Regions from separate parts of the Sporolactobacillus caesalpiniae genome, predicted to be linked through region 2. Evidence: predicted binding sites of a transcription regulator. Region 2 holds the regulator's gene; each other region holds the start of a gene.
The links. Region 2 encodes LexA, which represses DNA repair genes until DNA is damaged. Its sites were predicted from a motif close to CGAACATATGTTCG; they were not measured.
Positions count from the first base shown of each region.

Region 1: the regulator LexA is predicted to act here: its motif matches at 746-759, upstream of ABWW58_RS05070 (RpnC/YadD family protein).
Region 3: the regulator LexA is predicted to act here: its motif matches at 1,192-1,205, upstream of recN (DNA repair protein RecN).

Region 1 covers NZ_JBEVCB010000002.1:340,603-342,811, reverse strand. The annotation lists gene ABWW58_RS05075 (YitT family protein) at 1-222, shown strand, start outside; gene ABWW58_RS05070 (RpnC/YadD family protein) at 832-1,740, shown strand; gene ABWW58_RS05065 (RAxF-45 family protein) at 1,890-2,024, shown strand; gene abc-f (ribosomal protection-like ABC-F family protein) at 2,149-2,209, shown strand, end outside.
Region 2 covers NZ_JBEVCB010000006.1:54,374-56,582, forward strand. The annotation lists gene ABWW58_RS12635 (phasin family protein) at 1-270, opposite strand, end outside; gene lexA (transcriptional repressor LexA) at 1,093-1,707, opposite strand; gene yneA (cell division suppressor protein YneA) at 1,868-2,161, shown strand.
Region 3 covers NZ_JBEVCB010000001.1:681,842-684,050, forward strand. The annotation lists gene dxs (1-deoxy-D-xylulose-5-phosphate synthase) at 1-282, shown strand, start outside; gene ABWW58_RS03420 (TlyA family RNA methyltransferase) at 279-1,109, shown strand; gene recN (DNA repair protein RecN) at 1,227-2,209, shown strand, end outside.

The DNA.
Region 1 (2,209 bases), on a different contig from region 2:
CTTCAAAAAGTGATATCCGTTCAAATGTATCGGGGGATTACGAAAATATCGGCGAAGGGCGGCTATACGAATAAGGATAAGGACTTGCTAATGATCGTGATCACGCGTTATGAGTTGTATCGATTGAAGCAAATCATAAAGGAAGTCGATCCGCGAGCCTTTACCAACATTGTCGAGACAACGGATGTTTTCGGGTTGTTTGTGCGTAAAAAGGATGCGTGAATGAAGGGGCGGAGAAATCCGCTTCTTTTTTTATAAGAGTTAAAAAAGATAGCGTTTTGCCTCGCCGGTACGACGATAAGGTCATAAGATGCGGTTGGGCGATCAGGTAAGTACCCAATCTGAGAAATAAACGGAAAAATTCCGCCTAATTACAAAATTAATGAAAAAATTGCTTAAATAGACGGAGAAATTCCGCTTATCGAATCGAAAAATGTGAAAATGGAGGGCTTTGCTTTGAATAAGCGGAAAAAATTCCCTTATTTACCTGCAAAACAAGCGCCGTGATACATATAACCGGAAAATCTCCGCTTATTTTACTCGTTACTTAATTAGGATCGGGCTGTGCCCGTTTTTTCTTATACTATAAGAAAGTATATAATTTTAAGGATCATAGTATAAGTGCAACTAAGTCTTCGCCTTCGTCAGTGAGGCTTGGCGAAGCCAAGTTTTCTAATATCGAAAAAACTCTCTAGTGAATTCCCTAGACATTATGACTTGGATTCGGTTATACTTTTTATGGATGCGATCGTTTGTTCCCGTCTGACTTTAACTCCTGCTTGCCTAATTCCTCTTGCACTACTAAAAACATACCTCGTAAGGAGGCTTCATATGCCTACAGACCATGATCGGCGCTTTAAAGTCTTGCTCCACGAATTTTTTGATGAGTTTCTCGAAGCCTTTTTTCCAAAGATTTATCACATGCTTGATCTGTCCGAGAAAACATTTCTTTCAGAGGAACTGTTCCCAGATATGATTGAGGGCGACAAGAAAAGGGCGGATGTCATAGCCGAAACGAAGCTGAAATCCAAAAAAGATGTGATTCTGATTGTCCATATCGAAGCACAAAACTATTATCAGGATGATTTTTCCGAACGGATGTATCTCTACTACATCATGATCTATCTGAAATTTCGAAAACCTGTTTTGCCGATTGCCATTTTCAGTTATGATGGAGGGAGAGATGAACCGGATGAATTCGTGGTAAAAGTGCCCCATTTTATGGTTGTCAGCGAATTCCACTTTTTGAAGCTTGAGCTTGCCAAAATGAATTGGCAAAAATTTATGCGCAGTAATAATCCGGCCGCTGCCGCTCTGATGAGCAGGATGAATTACTCTAAAAGAGAACGTGTGCAGGTTCGGCTTGCTTTTATCAGGCAGATGATTGGCATGCATCTTGAAGAAGCACGTGAAAGCATGATTAATGGATTTTTTGAAACCTATCTTCAACTAAACAAGGAAGAGGTGGATCAATTGATGGACAAAGCGAGAAAACTCCCTGACGAAATCCGTGAAGAAGTGCTCAAATGGCCAAACTCTTTTTATGACCGCGGAATGGAGGACGGTATTGAAAGAGGAACTAAAAGAGGCTTTGAAAAAGGAATTGAAAAAGGTGAATTAAACGCCAAGAAGCAGGTTGCCCGAAAGCTGCTGCAAAGAGGCATGAGCCATAAGGAAATCAGTGAACTGACCGGATTGAGCGGTGGGGAGATCATGAAATTGGAGGCAAATGATGACTGAAATGAGCGAAGAAATCTGAGAAGAAGTGCTCAAGTGGCCGAACTCCACTTATGATCGTGGAGTGGCGGACGGCATTGAAATAGGAATTGATTAGGTTGTTGCGCTTAACTGATAGATCTGATAAACTTGCCATAAAGCAGGAAAAGGAGGTGGGTCAATTGTCATTAGTCACGAAGTGTCGCGCTCAGTTAGAGTCGTTTCTCTATATCGTTCGCGCGATTTTTGCTGCATTTTTCTTCAAGGGATCAGTCTGCCCTTTTTTAGAAAACAGCATAGCTTTGTGAATGGACGCATGACCCACTAAACGGAACTCAATTGATTTTTAAGTGAATCAAGATCGAAATCATCCATGGGTAAATGACGCCTGTGGATTTTTTGTGTACAGAAAAATAAGGAAGTGACTCGAAAATGATGATATGCCAAGCGGATCATGTACGGAAAAATATAGCTGGAAATGAAATTCTTCACG
Region 2 (2,209 bases):
AGCAAGCTTTTCCTGCACTTGTGTGTATTCATCCTGGCTTACAAATCCGAGATCCTTAATTGCATCAATAACCTCCTGTCGCAAACCATTACGCCATTTGTCCGTACTGTCTTTTCCTTTGTCATTTAACGTTGTTAAGAGTGCTTTTGCTTCCTCAGCAGCTGCACCGCCGCTTTTTGAAAGATCATCGAGAAAGTTTTCAGCCTTTTCCTTGCTGGCAAGTGTTGCGCCAAGTCCAATAAGAAACCCTTTTTTTAGAAAATCACTCATTGTTCTTCCTCCTCGCACTTTCCTTCATTTTAACCGACTTTGTAGGTCATGTATACGAAGTCGGGTGAGTATTTTTTGTAATTCAGTTGGAGAGTTGGGAAAAACCGGGCACAGCCCGGTCCTTACTTCCGCAGGATGCAGTGACTTTCGCTAAATGCGGTTTTGAATCATCAAGCTTGTCTTGAACAAACAGTTCTAGTTCATGAATCATTTTGATCCTTAATTAAGTAACGTGGCCGGAATAAAATAAGCGGAGATTTTCCGGCTATTTGCATCATGGTGCTTGTTTTACAGGTAAATAAGGGTAATTTTTCCGCTTATGCACGGAAAAGCCCTCTATTTTCACGTTTTTCGATGCGATAAGCGGAATTTTTCCGTCTATTTAAGCTATTTTTTCATTCATTTTCTAAATAAGCGGAATTTTTCCGTTTATTTCTTAGATTGGGCGGCTTACCTAATCGTCCATCCGAATCTTATGACCATATCGTCGTACCGGCAAGGCAAAACGATAAACTTTCTTTACCTGTTAGGAAAAACCAAGCTGTGCTTGGCCTTAAACCATACTGATTTTTGTGTACGCTCCGATTGTTCGCTTGGGGCGATCTGGAAGCCTCCTCGAACAGACCATTATCTGCGGGGAGCTCCCTGCCTCGCAATCAACAGAGACGCTCCTGCAGGCATCTCACCTTTCATATCTTTAAAATGCCACTTATCTTAGTATCCGGACCAAAATCATCCTTTCTTGCTTATAGAAAAACCTCGGAAGATCACTAGTTTCTCCGAGGCTTTTGCATACATTGTTCTTTGAATCTGTGTATCAGGTTATTTGATTGACCGGAAGACACCAACGACTTTCCCAAGAATAACACAATTATCAAGTAATATTGGATCCATCAGTGAGTTTTCCGGCTGAAGTCTTACATGGTCTTTTTCCTTAAAGAAACGCTTAACAGTTGCTTCGTCCTCATCGGTCATCGCAACAACAATTTCACCATTTTCAGCTGTATGCTGCTGTCGGACGATTACCTTGTCTCCATCAAGAATGCCTGCGTTGATCATGCTTTCGCCGGATACGTTAAGAATAAATGCGTCAGCATCCTCAACCATTGAACTTGGAATGGGAAAATATTCTTCAATATTTTCAATGGCGCTGATTGGGAGCCCGGCGGTTACTTTTCCAATAACAGGAATATTTACTGTCTTTTCCGTAAATACATCATTGTCATGGTCCAACACTTCAATAGCTCTTGGTTTCGTGGGATCACGCCGGATATATCCTTTTTTTTCTAGGCGTGCAAGATGACCATGCACCGTTGAGCTCGATGCGAGTCCGACGGCGTCGCAAATTTCACGTACCGATGGTGGATAGCCTTTGCTCGCAACTTCATGTTTTATAAAATCTAATATAGACTGCTGCCGATTTGAGATTTTCATAATGCTTCTCCTTTTCCTTATCTTGTCAATAGTATACCATTCAAAAAAAACAGAAGCAAACATTTGTTCTAAAACCATTGACACAAATGCACGTTCGCATTAAGATAGTTACAACGAACAAAAGTTCTCGAGAACACACATTCCTTAGAGGGGGAAATTTTAAATGAATTTAGTTCCGAATAAAAAAACAAAAGGTCTTTCGTTTCTTATCTTGTTTTGTATTATGACAGTTGTTTTATTTTTGACATTAACAAATACAGTTGCTGCTGATCAAAATAACTATGAAAAAATTACGGTTAAAGCGGGGGATTCGCTTTGGTCTATTGCCACAAAATACCAAAATGAGAATCCAGGGCTCTCAAAACAGGCATTCGTCAGTTGGACAAAGAGTAAGAATGGATTAATCCGTGATCACATAATTCCAAATCAAAGGCTTATCATTCCGGTGAAAAAGTGAGTTGTTAAATTTATGAGTGGGTTATTTTACGTTGGCAGAAGTATGTTT
Region 3 (2,209 bases), on a different contig from region 2:
CTTGCAGATCTCGGTGAGCTTGGCACGCCCATACTGACTGTTGAAGAAGGAATGCTCGCGGGCGGCTTCGGTTCTGCTGTGTTGGAATATTACCATGATCATGGGATCCATGATTTAATGATTGAACGAATGGGAATAGATGATTGTTTTGTTGAACATGGTGGTGTAAATGAATTGCTGAATGAACTAGGACTGACATCGAAACAGATTGAAACTCATGTTAAACGGATGTTGAAGCAGCAGGGTCAAAAGAACGTTGTCAGGAAGGTTATTACTTCATGAAAGAGAGACAACGGGTTGACGTCCTTCTTGTACAGAAGGGATTGTTTGATTCTCGAGAAAAAGCGCAAAGAGCAGTGATGGCGGGAATGGTCTATCACGGCGATCAACGTGTTGATAAACCGGGAAGCAAGGTCGACAGCACACTGGAATTTAATATTAAAGGTACCATTCTCCCCTATGTGGGTCGTGGAGGTTTGAAGCTGGAAAAGGCACTCAAGGTGTTTCAACTTGACCTGACTAATGTACTGATGCTTGATATTGGTGCCTCAACGGGCGGTTTCACTGATTGCGCACTCCAAAATGGCGCGAGAAAAGTGTATGCGCTCGATGTCGGTTATAATCAATTAGCCTGGAAGCTTCGCAGCGATCCGCGTGTCATTGTTATGGAAAAAACAAATTTTCGTTATTGTACGCCGGACAATTTTAAAGAAGGTTTGCCTGAATTCGCATCGATTGATGTATCATTTATCTCGTTAAAGAAAATCCTTCCGCCACTCATAGATATTTTAAAGCATGAGGGTGAAGTAGTTGCACTGATAAAACCACAATTTGAGGCGGGCCGGGATGAAGTCGGGAAGAAGGGCATTATTCATGATCCGAACGTACATCTCTCAGTTGTTAAAAATATCCTTGATTTTGCACGAACATGTGGATATACGCTGCTTGATCTGAACTATTCACCGATTACTGGCGGTGACGGCAATATTGAATTTCTCGCGCATTTTCGATCAGAAAAGGGGAACGCATCGGATTTATTGCAGATTACACCGGAAGAAGTCGTTCGTCAGGCACATCAGAATTTCGATCACAAAAAAAATAGGACATAAACCTGAGAATGAACAGGTTTGTGCCTTATTTTTTTTAATAACTTCTTGACTGTTTTGGGTGAACAGTAGAGAATAGATGTAGAGAACGAATGTTCGAACTAGAGAGGTGAATCCTTAGTGTTAGCGGAACTTCAAATTATAAATTTTGCGATTATCGATAAACTTACTGTAACGTTTGAAGACGGTCTGACTGTATTTACAGGAGAAACCGGCGCTGGAAAATCGATTATCATTGATGCGATCGCGTTACTCGCCGGCGGTCGTGGATCTGCTGAATATGTTCGTCATGGCACGCCAAAAGCAGAAATTGAGGCTTTATTCGATATAGAAGATACACAAAGTGTGTCACGTTTGCTTGACCAATTGGGAATGGATCAAATCGACGGGCAACTCATACTTAGAAGAGAAATTTCCAGCTCGGGCAAAAGTGTATGCCGCATAAACGGAAAGCTTGTGACATTGTCTGTTCTTCAGAAATTTGGGACTATTCTTGTTGATATACACGGGCAGCATGAACATCAAAGGCTTCTTGAACCGAGCAATCACCTTGAATTTGTCGATCGCTTTGGCGGAACGACAATCAGTAAATTAAAACACAGCTACTTGGAAGAATATAAACAGGTGGATGAACTGGCAGCCAAGTGCAATAAATATAATGGTGATGAGAAGAAAATTGCTCAGAGAATCGATTTGCTTCACTATCAAATCGATGAAATTGAAGCGGCTCAACTAAAAGCAGACGAAGAAGAACGTATTCTTGAAGAAAAAAGAAAACTTTTCAATTTTGAAAAGGTATATCAATCGCTTAAGGCAAGCTATGAGGCGCTTGATGGAGAAAATACCGGACTGGATATGCTTCGAAAAGCATCTGGAAGTCTTGATGCAATTCGGGATTTGGATCCGGAACTAGCCCGTTTCTCAGAGTCGGTTTCAAACTGTTACTATCTTCTAGAGGAACAAACATCTGCAATTCGATCATATTTGGAACAAATGGAATATAATCCTGAACGACTGAATGAGATCGAGAATCGATTAGATGAAATCCATCTGTTGAAAAGAAAGTATGGCAACTCTGTAGAAGAAATTCTTACTTATTACGA